DNA from 3 places in the Kitasatospora sp. CMC57 genome. Region 1 is predicted to be linked to each of the others. Evidence: riboswitches for the same ligand, from Rfam matches in the RefSeq annotation. Region 1 holds a riboswitch; each other region holds the start of a gene.
What was found. Region 1 has a riboswitch for cyclic di-AMP ahead of ACKUU6_RS13355 (transglycosylase family protein). Riboswitches for the same ligand answer to the same signal wherever they lie in the genome.
Positions count from the first base shown of each region.

Region 2: another riboswitch for cyclic di-AMP. It lies ahead of ACKUU6_RS24280 (NlpC/P60 family protein); the one in region 1 lies ahead of ACKUU6_RS13355 (transglycosylase family protein).
Region 3: another riboswitch for cyclic di-AMP. It lies ahead of ACKUU6_RS22145 (M23 family metallopeptidase); the one in region 1 lies ahead of ACKUU6_RS13355 (transglycosylase family protein).

Region 1 covers NZ_AP035881.2:3,046,962-3,052,503, forward strand. Annotated here, with positions in the region: gene eno (phosphopyruvate hydratase) at 1-951, opposite strand, end outside; gene ACKUU6_RS13355 (transglycosylase family protein) at 1,146-1,883, opposite strand; cyclic di-AMP (ydaO/yuaA leader) riboswitch at 1,889-2,039, opposite strand; gene ACKUU6_RS13360 (cytochrome P450 family protein) at 2,252-3,511, opposite strand; gene ACKUU6_RS13365 (SDR family NAD(P)-dependent oxidoreductase) at 3,672-4,085, shown strand; gene ACKUU6_RS13370 (MazG family protein) at 4,160-5,161, opposite strand; gene ACKUU6_RS13375 (SurA N-terminal domain-containing protein) at 5,191-5,542, opposite strand, start outside.
Region 2 covers NZ_AP035881.2:5,417,262-5,422,803, reverse strand. Annotated here, with positions in the region: gene ACKUU6_RS24290 (hypothetical protein) at 1-686, opposite strand, end outside; gene ACKUU6_RS24285 (NlpC/P60 family protein) at 746-1,810, opposite strand; gene ACKUU6_RS24280 (NlpC/P60 family protein) at 2,031-3,110, opposite strand; cyclic di-AMP (ydaO/yuaA leader) riboswitch at 3,121-3,282, opposite strand; gene ACKUU6_RS24275 (NlpC/P60 family protein) at 3,665-4,693, opposite strand; gene ACKUU6_RS24270 (NYN domain-containing protein) at 4,891-5,542, opposite strand, start outside.
Region 3 covers NZ_AP035881.2:4,932,469-4,938,010, forward strand. Annotated here, with positions in the region: gene ACKUU6_RS22130 (PP2C family protein-serine/threonine phosphatase) at 151-1,299, shown strand; gene ACKUU6_RS22135 (hypothetical protein) at 1,643-1,837, shown strand; gene ACKUU6_RS22140 (DUF6348 family protein) at 1,869-2,651, opposite strand; cyclic di-AMP (ydaO/yuaA leader) riboswitch at 2,997-3,161, shown strand; gene ACKUU6_RS22145 (M23 family metallopeptidase) at 3,167-4,198, shown strand; tRNA gene ACKUU6_RS22150 (tRNA-Gly) at 4,252-4,325, opposite strand; tRNA gene ACKUU6_RS22155 (tRNA-Pro) at 4,501-4,574, shown strand; gene tig (trigger factor) at 4,925-5,542, shown strand, end outside.

The DNA.
Region 1 (5,542 bases):
CGGGTTGGTGACGAACAGGTCGTCACCGACCAGCTGCACCTTGTCGCCCAGCTTGTCGGTCATGGCCTTCCAGCCGTCCCAGTCCTGCTCGTCCAGCGGGTCCTCGATGGAGACCAGCGGGTACGAGGCGACCAGCTCGGCGTAGTAGTCGATGAGCTCGGCCGAGGTGAGGCCCTTGCCCTCGAACTGGTAGGCGCCGTCCTTGAAGAACTCGGAGGCGGCGACGTCCAGCGCCAGCGCGACGTCCTTGCCGGGCACGTAGCCGGCCTTCTTGATGGCCTCGACGATGAGGTCCAGCGCCTCGCGGTTGGAGTCGAGGTTCGGCGCGAAGCCGCCCTCGTCGCCCAGACCGGTGGAGAGACCGCGCTCCTTCAGCACGCCCTTGAGCGTGTGGTAGACCTCGACGCCCCAGCGGACGGCCTCGGAGAAGGACTCCGCGCCGATCGGCGCGATCATGAACTCCTGGATGTCGACGTTGGAGTCGGCGTGCGACCCACCGTTGAGGATGTTCATCATCGGGACGGGCAGCACGTGCGCGTTCGGGCCACCGAGGTAGCGGAACAGCGGCAGGTCGCTGGCCTCGGAGGCGGCGTGCGCCACGGCGAGCGAGACGCCGAGGATCGCGTTGGCGCCGAGCGAGGACTTGTCCGGGGTGGCGTCCAGGTCGAGCATGGCCTGGTCGATCAGGCGCTGCTCGGTGGCGTCGTAGCCGACCAGCTCCGGGCCGATCTGCTCGATGACGGCCAGCACGGCCTTCTCGACGCCCTTGCCGAAGTAGCGGTTCTTGTCGCCGTCACGCAGCTCGAGAGCCTCGAAGGCACCGGTGGAGGCACCCGACGGGACGGCGGCACGGCCGGTGCTGCCGTCGTCCAGACCGACCTCGACCTCGACCGTGGGGTTGCCACGGGAGTCGAGAATCTCACGGGCTACGACGACATCAATGGACGGCACGAGGCATCTCCTTGACGGAAGCGGGATCTGTTGTCGATACGACCAGAGCCTAACCGCACCTGGCCCCGGCACCACGCCGACCTCGGCCCCGTCTCACCGTGTGGTTCGGCTACTCGCCGGTAGTTCACCTGAATGACCACGAAAGGGGCCGTACCACCGGTAAGCGGTACGACCCCCTCTGGCGGGATGTCGCGTCAGCCGAGCCCGAGCACCTGGCCCGGCAGGATCAGGTCCGGGTCACCGCCGATGACGGAGCGGTTGGCCTGGTACACCTGCTGCCAGTCCTGTCCGTGCGCGGCGGCGATGCCCGAGAGCGTGTCACCGGACTTGACGGTGTATCCGCCGGTGACGGGCTTCGCCGGGGCGGCGTGCTTCGGCGTGCTGACCGCCGGCGCGTCCACCTTCGGGGTGGCGGGCTTCGGCGCGGCCTGCTGCTTCGGCGCGGCCTTGGGGGCCGGGGCGGCCTTGGGCGCCGGGGCGGCCTTGGGCGCCGGGGTGCGGGTCTCCGAGCGGGAGGCCCGGTCGGCCGAGGTGTCCACGGCTGCGGCCGAACCGCCCTTGGTCAGACCGGCCTTGACGGAGCAGACCGGCCAGGCGCCGGGGCCCTGCGAGGCGAGCACCCGCTCGGCGACGGCGATCTGCTGGCCCTTGCTGGCCTGGTGGGCCTGCGCGGCGTAGGACTGGCCGCCGAACGCCTTCCAGGTGCTCGGGGTGAACTGGAGTCCGCCGTAGAAGCCGTTGCCGGTGTTGATGCTCCAGTTGCCGCCGCTCTCGCACTGGGCGACCTTCTCCCAGGTGTCGACCGGGGCGGCGTGCGCGCCGGTGGCGGTCAGCAGCGGGAGTGCGAGGCCGACGCCCGCGACACCCGCGACGGCGATGGCCTTCTCGGCCTGGGTACGACGACGGTGACGGCCCGATCCGGTGAAGAGCATGAAGAATTTCCTCTCCGCACGCCTGCGAGGTGAGCTGTCGGGTTCGGACCGGGAGGTGGCCCGGCCGCCACTGCTGGCGGCTTCACCCCAAGCCGTGGGGGACGGCGACTTACCTGGGTCCCCCGCCCCTGCCCAAGGGTCTGGTCGGTGTCCCCGGCAGCGCGGCGGGCAGGATTCGGCGTTCCGCGCACGGGGTTCGCAGCTGCGAACACCAGGGAGGGTAAGCAGATGACCAGACAGATCACAAGCTTATGTCGAGCACATCACATCGAAATCACGCTGCGCGGTGGATCGTCCACAAACCGTACTGTGATGTCCGGATTGATGCGCACTCAGATCACACCCGATCAGATGTGACCGACACGCCGTCAGCGGGAAACCGCTCCCTCCGGCGTGAAGGACACCGGCAACTCCCGCAGTCCACGCATGATCAGACCGCCCCGCCACCGCAGGTCTGCCGGGTCGGCGGCGAGTTGGAGGTCGGGCAGCCGGGTCAGCAGGGTGGCCAGGGCGAATTGGCCCTCCAGCCGGGCCAGCGGGGCGCCGATGCAGTAGTGGATGCCGTGGCCGAACCCCAGGTGCGGGTTGTCCTTGCGGGCCAGGTCGAGGGTGTTCTCCTCGGCGAACCTGGCCGGGTCCCGGTCGGCCGCCGCCAGCACCACCAGCACCGGGTCCCCGACCGGGATGTCCACGCCGCCGATGGTCAGCGGCTGGGTGGCGAACCGCCAGGTGGCCAGCTCCACCGGACCGTCGTAGCGCAGTAGTTCCTCCACCGCCGTGGCCAGCAGCGCCGTCTCGCCGCGCTGCACCGACTCCTGCAGCAGGGCGCGCTGCGCCGGGTTGCGGAGCAGCGCGAACGTGCCGTTCCCGATCAGGTTGATGGTGGTCTCGAAGCCGGCGAACAGCAGAATGAAGGCCATCGCCGCGGCCTCGTTCTCGGTCAGGTGCTCACCGTGGTCACTCGCCCGGATCAGCCCGGAGATCAGGTCGTCCCCCAGGTCCGCCCGCTTGCGGTGGATCAGCTCCAGCAGGTACGTCCTGATCCGCTTCACCGCCCGGCCCACCCCGCCGCGCTGGCCGCCGTGGTGGCGGATCATGGCGCCCGCCCAGTCCCGCAGGTCGTCCTGGTCCTCCGGCGGTACGCCGAGCAGGTCGCAGATGGCGTAGATGGGGAGCGGGAAGGCGAACTCGTGGATCAGGTCCGCCGAGCCGCGGGCCGCGAAGTCGTCGATCAACCGGTCCGTCAACTGCTGCACCCGGGGCTCGAACTCGGCTACCCGGCGGGGCGTGAACGCCTTCGACACCAGCCGCCGCAGCCGGGTGTGGTCCGGCGGGTCGATGTTGAGCAGGTGCGTCATCAGATCCGCCTGCCGCTCGCCCGGGATGCCCACCCGGCCGCTCGTGTGCGCCTGCCCGCTGTGGTGCGCCGGGTTCTTCGACAGCCGCCCGTCCGCCAATGCCTGCCGAGCGTCCGCGTACCGGGTGACCAGCCACGCCTCCACCCCGCTCGGTAGCGTGGTGCGGTGCACCGGCGAGTGCTCGCGCAGCCACGCGTACGCGGGGTAGGGGTCGGCGGCGAACTCCCAGGTGAAGAGTTCGGGCTGAGCGGTTCGGTACGTGTCCGGCATGTCGTGCACCGTAACCTGCCAGGACAGGAGTGAGCTGGGTCACCTGACGGGTAATTGCTCTTGCGGAGGATCCTGGCGTGCTTACGATCCTCCGATACGGTCTCGGTGGACGCCGGTGCGGCGTGCTCCACCGGGCGTAGCTCTCAGGGAGGAGCAGGCCATGCGGGTAGCCGGGGCAGTGGTGGTCATCGCGGTGCTCGAAGGCGGTTCAGGGATCGGTCTGGCCCGCCGGTTCTCGGCGGCCGGCGCCGCCGGCATGCTCATCGCCGACCAACACCCCGGAGTGGCCGAGGACCTCGCCGCCGAACTCGACCGGCCCGGCTGCCCCGTGGTCGGCGTCAGCGGCGACGCCCGGCAGCCCAGCGACGTCGCGGCGCTGGTGGCCACCGCCGCGAAGCACCTCGGCCCGATCGACCTCTTCTGCGTGGCCGGCCCCGACGGCGAACGCATCGTCCCCCTCGCCGACCTCCCCAACCACCTCGACCCGCTGGCCGAACTCCTCGCCCAGATCGGCGAGGCCATCAGCGAGGTCGTCGTCCCCCGCCAGCGCAACGGCGCCGAGCAGCCCGCGTAAGGCCGCGCCACGGCACCCGATCCACGGTCAGGGACCCGGAGCCGTACCTGAGCAGAGCCCCGAGCCTTTGGTCCTCACCTGGCCGAGCTCTGCGATTCGGCTGCCCGAACGTCGGCGCGGTAGGCGCGAGCCGCCGCCCGGAGGGCCGCGTCGATGTCCACGTCGGCGTCATGGGCGCGCTGGGCGACGGCGAGCAGCAGCCGGCCCACCGACTCCGGCGTGAGCTCGGCCGGGAGGGCGTACGGGGCGTCGGGGACGGCGGTGAAGCCGGCCCGGCGGACGCGGGAGACCAGCTTGGCCGCGTAGGCCAGGGCGGGGAGACCGGCCGGGACGCCGTCCAGCACCGAGTCGCGCTGCTTCTCGGCGGCCTTGAGCTCCTCCCAGTTGGCCTCGACCTGCGCGGACTCGGTGGCCTCGACGTCGCCGAAGACGTGCGGGTGGCGGTACATCAGCTTCTCCACGATGTCGCCGGCGACGTCGTCGATGGAGAACGGGTCCTCGGCGTCCTCCTCGGCGATCCGGGAGTGGAAGAAGACCTGGAGCAGCACGTCGCCGAGCTCCTCGCGGAAGGTCTCGCGGTCGCCGTCCTCGATCGCCTCGACCAGCTCGAAGGTCTCCTCGACCAGGTACTTCACCAGCGACTCGTGGGTCTGCTCGGCGTCCCAGGGGCAGCCACCGGGCGAGCGGAGCCGGTCCATCACCGAAGCCAGGTCAAGCAGCCGGGCGCCGGGCAGGTCGTACGAGCCGGGCAGCACCTCGATCTCGGGGACCTGGCCTGCCTCCTCGACGGCGATCCGGGCCAGCGCGTCGGTCAGCCCGGGGTCGCCGTCGGTGCTGCCGAGCCAGAGCACGGTGCCCTCGGTGCCGGTGAGCAGCCGGGCCAGCGCGGGGGCGGTGCCGCGCTCGACGAGTTCCACCTCGACCCCGGCCTGCCGCACGGCGGCCAGCTGGGGGTGGTCCGGGTCCCCGGCGAGGACCCGGGCCGCCCCGTGCAGGGCCTGCCAGGCGGGCCAGGAGAGCAGGCCGGGGGCGACCCGGTGGGTGGTGGTGAGCAGGATCAGCTTCGGAGTGTCCACACCACCGAACTTACCCGGCCCGGCCGGGGTCAGGCGGTGGCCGTGGGCTGCCGGAGCCAGTCGGAGACCGTGTTGGTGAGGCCGATCTGCTTGACGTCCCAGCGGCCGTAGCGCGGGTTGACCTCGATCCGCAGCTTGGCCCCGGCGTCGGTGAGCGCGGCCCGGACCACGGCGTCGCCCTCGGCGGTGCGGGCGTCCTTGCCCTGGGCGGCGGCGAGCTTCTGGATGCCCAACTGCTGGCGGTAGAAGGCGGCGACGTCAGCGGCCGGGACGCTCTGCTTGAACAGCAGCTCGCGCTGGAGCTCGGCGGTGCCGCCGAGCAGCTTGGCCTCGCTCTCCCTGGCCTCGTCGATCTCCCCGTCGGTGACCGTCAGTTGGCGG
Region 2 (5,542 bases), 2.4 Mb from region 1:
TGGTACCCGGCGGCGGAGACCCCGAGCAGCTGGGCGAACTCCTCGCCGGTGGCCGGCAGGACGAGCAGCAGCCGACCCGGCCAGTCCCCGCCCCAGACCTCGGTCACCAGCGGTACGGCCCGGTCGGCGGTGGCCACCGCCGCGGCCAGCGCGGCCGGTTCGGCCCGGCCCAGCGCGATGCTGTGCCCGCCCCGGGCCGCCCGGACCTCGCCGAGGTCCCAGAGCGCCGCGCCGCCGACCGGCTGTTCGGTGCTCAGCAGCCACTCGCCGTCCACCAGCTCACAGCCGATCCGCCGGGTCAGCACGGCCGGGTGGTCGTCGAAGCCGGCCACCCGCCAGCCCAGTTCGACGGCCAGGGTCAGGGTGGCGCCGACCGGCTCGGTGAAGTCGGTGATCCGGTACGAGAGTTCGGCCAACGGAAGCTGGGCCAGCCGGGTCAGACCGGCCTGCTCCGCGGGCCGCCGGGCCGGGGCGACCCCGGCCGCCAGCGCGGTGCGGTCCAGCCGGAGCAGCGCCCTGGCCCGATCGGCGAGCAGCGCCTCGATCCGGGGGCGGACCAGGGCGGCATCGGCTCCGGCCGGGGCGGCGGGCGTCGGCACCGGCCCACCGGCGGGCCGAGCCGCCGGGGGCGAGAGCTGCACCAGCCCGGCCGCCGCGAGCAGCAGCGCGGCCCGACGGGACAGCACGGCGCCGCCGACCCGCGCCCCGGCGTCCGGGGCGGGGTCGGCGGACGGCCGGGCGCCGCTCAGACCCGCACCACCCCGGAGACGGGCATCGCGCTGACGCTCTCGTAGCGGACCCGGGCGCCGGGGTAGGGCGCGTGCACGACCACACCGCCGCCGGCGTACATCCCGACGTGGTGCATGTCCCTGTAGAAGATCACCAGGTCTCCCGGCCGGGCCTCGGCGAGGCTGATCCGCTGCCCCGCGCCGGCCTGCTGCTGCGAGGTGCGCGGCAGGGTCACTCCAGCCTGCCGCCAGGCCCAGTACATCAGACCGGAGCAGTCGAACGTCGTGGGGCCGGTCGACCCGTACACGTACGGGGAGCCGATCTTGCTGCTGGCGGCGGCCAGCGCGGCGGCGGCCCGGCCGGAGGCGGCGGGCAGGTTGCCGAGGTCGAGCCGCTCGGCGCCCCGGGCGGCCCGGCGGGCGGCGTCCCTGGCGTCGTCGTCGGCCATCCTGGCCCGCTCCCCCGCACCCAGCGTGTTCAGCAGCCGCTGGGCCTTGGTGAGCCGCTGCCGGATCTCCTGCTTGCTCTCCTCCAGGGTGCGCCGGACGGACTCCAGCTCGGCCAGCTTGGCGGTGGTCTCGGCCCGTCGCTGGTCGAGCCGGCGCTGACTGTCGATCACCTCGCGGAGGGTGTCGTTCTGCCGCTCCGCCGACTGGTCCAGGGCGCGGGCGCGGTAGAGGTAGGCGGCCGGGTCGGAGTCCAGCATCAGCTGGACCGCCGGGTCGATGCCGCCCGCCCGGTACTGGGCGGCGGCCACCGAGCCGAGGCCGGAGCGCAGCCGGTTCAGCTCATCCTGGCCGACCGCCACCTGGGCCTGCAGCGACCCCGTGTCGGACTGGAGCCGCCGCTGCTGCTCCAGCGCCGCGTTGAACTTCTCCGAGGCCTGCTCGGCCTCCTCGTAGAGCTGGTCCACCTGCGCCTTGACGTCCTTGCGGGTGGGCGGCTCGGCCGGGGCGCCGGGCGCGGCCCCGGCGGCGCCGGTGGCGGCCGCGCCGAGCACCGTGGTGGCCGCTGCGGTGAACACCAGCGCCCGGGTGAACCGGCGGGCGCCTGGCAGGGGAGAACGACTGTGCGACGACATACCGGCGGCGGCTCCGTTCCTGCGCCGGGCCACCGCCGCCGCCCGGGTCGGGCGGCTCCTCGCGAAGGTCCGGGGGCAGACGTTAGCGAGTCGCGGCGATCTAGTCCAAACCCCTACAGTGCCGAATATTTGACCACTAATCGGACATCAGCTCGGGTCCCCGGGAACGCCGCAGGCCCGGCACGGGGCCGGGCCTGCGGGTGGAGATCCTGACCGGTGGTCAGACCCGGACGATGCGGGTGATCGGCATCACCGTGGCGGACTCGTGCCGGACCAGGGTGCCGGTGCGCGGCGCGTGCACGATCTGACCGTTCCCCACGTAGAGGCCGACGTGGCCGCCCCCGCGGTAGATGATCAGGTCGCCGGGCTTGGCGTCGGCGATGTTGGTGCCGATGTTCTGACCGGCGCCCATCTGTGCCTCCGAGGTGCGCGGCAGCGAGATCCCGGCCTTGTTGAACGACCAGACCATCAGGCCGGAGCAGTCGAAGCTGCCCGGGCCGACCGAGCCGTAGCCGTACGGCGTGCCGATCTGCGCCTCGGCGGCGGCGATCACGGTGGCGGCGTAGGAGCCGGCCGGCAGGGCGCTCAGGTCGGTCCGGGCCTCCGAGCGGGAGGCCCGGTCGTCGGTCTTCGACGCCGTGGCGGCCTTCGCGGCCGACTCGGCGGCGGCCCGGGCGTCGGCGGCCCGCAGCTCGTCCTGCTCCTTCTTGCTGAGCGTGTCGAGCAGGGTCTGCGCGGCGGCCAGCTTCGCCTGGATCTGGTCCTTGCCCGCGCGGAGCTCCTGGGTGGTGCGCTCCAGGTCGGCGAGCTTGTTCTGCGCCTCGGACTTCTGCTGGTCGAGCTTGGCCTGCTCGCCCTTCAGCGTCTTCAGGGTGTCCGCCTGGGAGGCGCCGAGTTGGCTCAGCGAGTCGGCCTGACCCAGGAAGGCGTCCGGGCTGCTGGAGAGCATCAACTGGACCGTGGGCGAAATCCCGCCGGTCCGGTACTGCTCGGCGGCGATCTCCCCGAGGGTGCCCTGAAGGGTGGTCACCTGGGCCTGCTGCCGTGCCACCTCGTCCTGGAGACTGCTGACCTGCTTCTGCAGGGTCTGCTGCTTCTCCGTGGCCGCGTTGAACTTCTCGGTCGCGTCCTCGGCCTGCTCGTTGAGCTGGTCGACCTGGGACTTGACCTCGTCCTTGGTGGGAGTCGGGTCGGCGTGTGCACCGGTCTGGGTGGACAGCGCCACCGCAGCGGCGGCGGCAGCCGTGATGATCGAGACCCGGGTGCGACCGGCAGGCTTGGGACGACGATGGGACGCCACGAAGGCGGACTCCTTCTTCCTACGGCCGCCTACCGGGTGAGCTGACGGGTTCGGGCTGGAAGAGACGCCCTACGACGCCTCACCGCCGAGCCGTCTCACGACGGTCCGCCGACCTGGCGCCGATTCACCCCGAGGAACATGGTTCCCCGGCTCCGATCGGCAGTGCCCTCACAAGGGCTTCCCCGTGGGGCAGTTGGACTGCCCCGCTGCGTCTCGGACTCGGCGGTAACCCCCGCCGCCACCCAGGTTGGGTGATCGACAGTGCGGTGGTTCGAGAAGGACCCTAGTAACCCAACCGTGATCGGTTCAAATCCTTGTAAGAAAAAAGTCGGAATGAAGTCGTGATTCTTTGGTGATTACGACCGAGCGTGATCGAAAACGCACGCTCCGCCGATGAAATCCCGGGATGCGGACGCGGCGGGGCCCGCCGGAGGTGTCCCAGATCACAGGGAGGTTCCGGCGGGCCCGCGCGTGTCACGAGGCGTCAGTTGTACGCCTTAGGAAGGAGATGTCCGTTATGCCGCATCAGGCTGACGGGCGATCAGAACGGAGGATCAGACCCGGCGAATGGTCTTGATCGGCATCGCGTCGGCCTTCATCACCTTCACCACGTCACCGGTGTGCGGCGCGTGCACCACCAGACCGTTGCCGATGTAGATCCCGACGTGGTGCGCGTCGTTGTGGTAGATCACCAGGTCGCCCGGCAGCGCGTTGGCGTAGTTGTTGCCGACGCCCGTGCCGGCCGTCGCCTGCTCCTGCGAGGTGCGCGGCAGCGAGACACCGGCCTGCGCGTAGGCCCAGACCACCAGGCCGGAGCAGTCGAAGGAGTTCGGCCCGGTGGCGCCCCAGACGTACGGCTTGCCCTGCTTGCCCATCGCGGCGGCGACCGCGGCACCGGCGTAACCGGAGGCCGGCGGCAGGTTCTTGACGTCGTACCGCTCGGAGCCACGGGAGGAGCGCTCGTTCTCCAGGGCGCTGCGGTCGGCCGCGCTCAGCTGGTTGAGCAGCTTCTGGGCCTCGGCCAGCTTCTGCTGGACCTCGGCCTTGGCGTCGTTCAGCACCTTGGTGTTGCGGTCCAGTTCGGCCAGCGTCTCCGCGGCCTCGACCTTCTGCTGGTCCAGTCGGCGCTGCTGGTCCTGCAGCGTCTTCAGGCTCTGCACCTGGGTCTCGTTCACCTGGTCGACGCTGGAGGCCTTGGTCAGGTAGTTCTCCGGGTCGGAGGAGAGCATCAGCGCGACCGAGGGGTCCACCCCACCGTCGCGGTACTCCTGCGCCGCCACGGCCGCCAGGCCGCCCTGAAGGGCCGTCATCTGCTCCTGGCCACGGGCCACCTGGTCCTGGAGCTGCTCGGCCTGCTTGCGCAGCTGGTCGGTCCGCTCCTTGGCGCCGTTGAATCGCTCGGCGGCCTGCTCCTGCTCGTTGAAGAGCTGGTCGACCTGGACCTTGACCTCGTCCTTGCTCGGCTTGGCCGGCGCCGCGTGGGCACCCGTCTGGGCCGAGAGGGCGACCGCGGTCGCTGCGGCAGCGGTCAGCACGGAGACCCGCGCACGGCTCGGCTGCTTGGGGCGGCGGTGGGAAGCCAAAGGACTAGCTCCTTCATCACTCCTGGACGCGGCCTCACCCATTCGGGTGCATGTCCAGAATATAGGTTTGACGCCCGACCCTAGTGAAGTTGTCACGGGTACGCCACTCCCCTACCGCTACGAACTTCCGCCCCGGGAGCGGAATTCACCGGACCGACACAATCGGGCCACCGGCTCTGACCAGCGGTCAGACGGATTCACGGCCTGGCCAGCCGCTTGAGCAGGAGCAGCGACGCGACCGGGCGCGCACCGGCCTTCTTCACGCCGTCGGCGACCTCCTTGTCGGTGGAGACCACCACCACCGGACGCCCCTGCGGCTCGGCCCTGACGAGCCGCCGAATCAACTCGTCCGCGGTCTCGCCGGTCCGACTGAACCGGACCCTGACCCCGCGCGGTGGCGCCAGGATCACCGGCACGTCCAGGTCCTGCCCGTCGAAGACGCAGGTCACCTCGGCTTGGGTGCGCTGGGCCAGCATCGCGAGCCCGCCCAGCAGCCGGATCCGCTGCTGCTCCAGCGGCAGCGTCGGGTACCCGGTCTTGGTGACGTTGTAGCCGTCCACCACCAGGTGGACCTGAGGGATCGCCAGCAGCTGGTCCAGCAGCGCCGGGTCGTCCTCGGCCAGCGCCCGCCGGGCCACGTCGTGTGGGGAGGCGGAGGCCGGTGCCACCGCGTCCACCAGGTCGGCCGGGTGGAGCTGCGCCACCGGCAGTGCCAGCTCCCGCTGGAGGCCCTGGGCGGACTGCAGCACGGTGTCCAGAAGCAGCCGCAGCCGCATGTCCTCGACGCTGCGGCCCTCCCTGGCGGAGCGACGGCCCGTCTCCAGGGCGGTCTCCAGCTCGGCGATCCGG
Region 3 (5,542 bases), 1.9 Mb from region 1:
TGTGCGCCCGGCGGCGCCCCAACCGTCGACGGGGGCCCACGCCGGTGGATAAGGTCAGAGCCCATGGCTGGCAGCACGCCGGGTTTGACGACCCGGCCGACTGAATCGGGCCCGGCCGCAGAGGCGGCCGACAGCCCGTGGACGGCCCGGTTGCGCAGCAGGCTCCTCCGGGCCCGCCGAGTGCTGCGCCGGACCGGGGTGGACTACTTCCGGGGCGACGCCTCGGACTGGCTGGCCTTCGCCGTGCTGATCGTCGCCGTACCGCTGCTGGTGGCGCTCAACGTCCTGATCCCGGCTTGGGCCCCGCCCACCGCCCTGGTGCTGCCGATTCTGGCCGGGGCGCTGCTGCTGCGGCCCGGCACGCTGGTGCTGCTCTACGCGGCCGCAGCCCTCGGGCTCTCCGTCGAGTCGCTGATCCACACCGGCGAGCGGGTGGCCAGCGACCGCCCCGACACGTACGTCTTCGGCGTCACCCCGGGCGCCGCCCTGGTGGTCGGCGCGGTCGGCGTGGCCGGACTGCTGCTGGCCCAGTTCCGCAGCCGGGTCGGTGTGCCGTGGCGGGGCGGCGGCTCGATGCTGTTCGACCTGCGCGAGCGGCTCCGGGTGCAGAGCAGGGTGCCCGCGCTGCCCGCGGGCTGGTCCGCCGACATGGCGCTCCGCCCGGCCGGCGGCCAGTCCTTCTCCGGCGACTTCGTGGTGGCCACCAGGACCGGACCCGGCCGGCGGGTCCTGGAGGTGGTCCTCGCCGACGTCTCGGGCAAGGGCATGGACGCGGGCTCCCGGGCGCTGCTGCTCTCCGGCGCGTTCGGCGGCCTGCTCGGCTCGCTGCCGGCCCAGCAGTTCCTGCCCGCCGCCAACGGCTACCTGCTCCGGCAGGACTGGGACGAGGGTTTCGCGACCGCCGTGCACCTGGTGCTTGACCTGGAGACCGGCGAGTACGAGCTGTTCTCGGCCGGGCACCTGCCTGGGATGCAGCGGCACGCGGGCACCGGCCGCTGGGAGGTCAAGGAGTCCACCGAGGGTGCGCTGCTCGGCGTCTACGACGGGGCCGTGTTCGAGGCGGTCCGCGGCCGGCTGGACCAGGGCGACGTGCTGATGCTCTGCACCGACGGCATGGTGGAGATCCCCGGCCGGGACCTGACCGAGGGGATGGACCGTCTGATGGGCGAGGCGGACCGGCTGATCGGTGGTGCTCCGTTCTCCCAACACGGCGGCCGGGGCTCGGCGGTGAAGCTGATCGAGTCGGTGGCCAAGGACGTGAACGACGACCGGGCGGTCCTGCTGCTCTGGCGCGGGTGACCGACCGGTGGCCGGAATGTGTCAAGTCGGTGTACCACTCTTCGGCCATTCCTGACGACGGCCCGCCAAAGTGGATCTAGGTCCGCGCCCACCAGGGCGGGAGCCGCCAACTTCCAGTTAGGGGTACCCGTTCGACGGCCCGTCAGGTTGGCTGGGCTATCGTCTCGGTCGGCGGAAATTCGTCTCACATCGCAGGATCTTCGAGGCTGCCTTCCGGCAAGTCCTTTACGCAGTCGGCACGAACGACCACACTGAGTTCGGGTGGGACGGTCGATTCTCGGGGGTCTCGGGGGATTGGGCCCGCCACGAAGCTCGCTACGAAAGAATGAGGAAGTGAGTCCTGGTGGCCTTCTCCGTCTCAGCGCTGGTCCTGTTCGGGATCATCGTGGTCATCTTCATCCGCAACAAGCAGTTGAAGACCAGTCATGCGGTCATGGCCGCGCTCTTCGGCTTCATGCTGAGCCAGTCCACGGCGGCCAAGCCGATCCAGGACTTCCTGACCCAGCTCGCGCAGACCATCTCCTCGGTCGCCAGCTGACCGGACGGGACTGACCCGGGCCGGGCCGGACTCAGCGACGGCTCCGCCGCCAGCGGTTCAACCAGCGGCGGTACGGCGGGAGTTCGGCCTGCCCCGGGGCCTCGGGTCGCGGGTGCCTGTGCAGCGGGTGCGCGGGCTGTGGGTGCTCGGGCTGTGGGTGCTCGGCGACCAGCAGCAGGAACAGCCGGGCCCAGCAGAGCCGTTCGCCCCGTGGCCAGTCCAGGGCGCGCAGGGCGGCCGAAGCCGGCTCGCAGACCGTCCCGTTGACCCGGACCTCGGCGACGTCGTCGCCCGCCTTGCCGCCGAGGAACAGCTTCACCCCGTTCACCTGGCGCTCGGTCAGCTTCGGCAGCACGGCGGCGGCCAGCACTGGGCCGAGGTCGCGCTCGGTGACCCAGTCGAACAGCGGGTCGGTGTCGGCACCGAACACCGCGGCCGGCCCCTGCACCACGTGCCAGCCGGGGAACTCGGGGGCGTCGTAGTGGTCACCGCTGCCGGTGATCAGGCCGACCACGGCGGACGCGGTGGTGTCCGCCCACATCCGGACGGCGCTGTCGAGCCGCTCCACCTCGGTGCCGCCCACGCCGGCCGCGCAGTCCCAGATCACCGGCGCGTCGCCCTGGCCGAGCCGCAGCACGTAGCCGAGATCGACGTGGCCGCCGCCGGTGCCGTGCTCGTCGTGGTCCCGGAAGGCCACCGCCGTGGTCCCGGGTCCGCGCACCAGCGGGCCGTCGACGGTGAACTCCTGGCCGAGGCGGCCCATCTCGCGGATCACCGCGCGCTGGATGACGGCCAGCCGTTCCTCGGGGCGCACAGGCGGGGCTCCTTGCTCAGCGGCGCTTCGAACACCGGCGTTCGAGCTCAACCGTGGCGAGCGTATCGGCCGGACGTGAGCGGTGTCACTCTCCGTGCTGGCGGAGCGGGTCCGGACGGCCACGGAGGGCGAGATCGGGCACCCTCCGTCAACCGGTCGCAGACGAAGCGTCGCTGATCAAGGCCCCCGGGGACCCGAGTCCCGGCTCCGACGTGACCTTCGTCCCTGATCATCCCGGGTTGTCCGCCGATGGGGGCTTGCCAACTCCACGGACCATCGGCTTTGCTTCGTGGCCTGTCCGGTGAACGACCGGACGGCTCAACCGGGCGGAACGCCGAGTCCTGCCGCCGCCCGGCGCCTCGTACCAGGCACGCATGGCAGGAGCGGGGGACCCAAGGTAAGTCGCCGAACCGGTGTGACCGGGACGGCTTGGGGTGAAGCCGCATTCCTGCGGCCGGGCATCTCCCGCCCGAACCCGACAGCTCACCTCGTAGGCGTCGGAGAGGACCACCCCCATGTCCGCACAGGGCAAGCACCGTCGCGTCCAGCTGTCCCACCTCACCCGGATCGCCGTCGCGACCGGCGTACTCGGCGCCACCTTCGCACTCCCGGTCGCCGCCGCCAGCGCCCACCAGGGCCACGCCGCCGCCTCCGTGCCGCAGGCCGCCCCCGCCGCCGTGACCACCATCGCCACCGAGACCGCCCCGGCCGCCCCCGCCGTGGCCCCGGCTGCCGCTGCCGCCCCGGCCGCGAGCAACTACCGGGTCGTCAGCGGTGACACCCTCTCCAAGATCGCCTCCGCCAAGCAGGTGGACGGCGGCTGGCAGAAGCTCTACCAGGACAACCGTTCCGTGGTCGGCGGCAACCCGAACCTGATCTACCCGGGTCAGCAGCTCTCGCTGGCCGGTAAGGCCGTGGCCGCCGCGCCGCAGCCCGCCGCCGAGGCCCCGAAGCCCGCCGCCGAGGCCCCGAAGCCCGCCGCCGAGGCCCCGAAGGCCGAGACCAAGTCCTCCTCCTCCACCACGAGCACCACGGACTCCACCAAGGCGTCCCGCTCCAAGTCCACCACCGTCGCCCCCAAGGCCAGCACCGCCCCGAAGGCCGCCGTGGCCCCCAAGGCCCAGCCGGCCACCGTCGCGACCGGCGGCTACGTCGCCCCGGTCAGCGGCGGCACCTCCACCCCGTACGGCGCCGCCGGCTCCAACTGGTCCAGTGGTCACCACACCGGTGTCGACTTCCGCGCCTCGACCGGCACCAGCGTCAAGGCCATCACGGCCGGCACCGTGGTCTCGGCCGGCAACGGCGGGGCCTACGGCAACGAGGTCATCGTCAAGCACGCCGACGGCAAGTACTCCGAGTACGCCCACCTCTCCTCGATCTCCGTCCGGGTCGGCCAGTCCGTCTCGGCCGGCCAGCAGCTCGGCCTCTCCGGCGCCACCGGCAACGTGACCGGCCCGCACCTGCACTTCGAGGTCCGCACCGGCCCGAACTACGGCTCCGACATCGACCCGGTCGCCTACCTCCGCGCGCACGGCGTCAACGTCTGATCCAGCCTCAGACGACTTCGGCCCCCTGGTCATTGACCAGGGGGCCGAAGCGTTGGAGCGGGTGACGAGAATCGAACTCGCGTGACCAGTTTGGAAGACTGGGGCTCTACCATTGAGCTACACCCGCGCGTGGTGCCGGAGCACACGGCGCCCCCGGGACCGTTGCCGGTCGCGAGGACAGGGTCAGCGTACCTGGTCGGGTCGGTTGCTCGCACACTGCTTGGGCGGTTCGGCCCCTTCGGCGGGTCATCGGGATGACCAAAGGGGTAACGGGGGTGGCGTGTACGCTTCTCTCGGCACCACGGGGTGTGGCGCAGCTTGGTAGCGCGTCCGCTTTGGGAGCGGAAGGCCGTCGGTTCGAATCCGGCCACCCCGACAGTGCGGCAGGGTCTCGTCAACAGGCGGGGCCCTGTTGGCGTTTCGCCTCGCACGGCGGGTGGAGGTGGTGGTCCGGGAGCCGCCATCGGGGGACTTCCGGGGCCCGAACCGCAGCGCCCTGGCGTCCGCCTTTCGTGGTACCGGTAGGATGGGCCGCTGGTGGTCGTCCCTGTGGCATGTGCACAGGTCAGACCACCCGAGGGCGAGGAGTCACGCTCACCGTCCACCCCAATACGGGAGATGCAGCTCCAACCGCCCATCACCCGTCTCGCCCGAACCCGATCGGCCCACGGCCGGTCGTCGGACGGCGGAGACAACCTGACCGCAAGCCCACTAGGAGACCCAACCGTGAAGAGCGCCGTCGAGACTCTGAACCCGACCCGGGTTCGACTCACCGTCGAGGTGCCCTTCGAGGAGCTCAAGCCCAGCCTCGACGCGGCGTACAAGAAGATCAACCAGCAGGTCTCGGTCCCGGGCTTCCGTAAGGGCAAGATCCCGAACCGCGTCATCGACCAGCGCTTCGGCCGTGCCGCCGTGCTGGAAGAGGCGGTCAACGACGCCCTGCCGCGCTTCTACACGCAGGCCGTCGACGAGGGCAAGATCGAGGTCCTCGGACAGCCCGACATCACCGACATCCAGGGTGTCGAGAACCTCGCCGACGGCGGTGACCTCAGCTTCGTCGCCGAGGTCGACGTGCGTCCCGAGATCACCCTGCCGGACTTCTCGGGCATCGAGGTCGTCGTCGACCCGATCGTGGTCGAGGACGCCGACGTCGAGAAGTCGCTGGAGCAGCTGCGCGAGCGCTTCTCCTCGGTCAAGGACGTCGAGCGCGCCGCCGCCGAGGGCGACGTCGTGGTCCTCGACCTCGAGGCCAAGGTCGACGGTGAGGTGCCGGAGGACGGCACCGCCACCGGCGTGAGCTACGAGATCGGCTCCGGCCGCCTGCTGGACGGCATCGACGAGGCC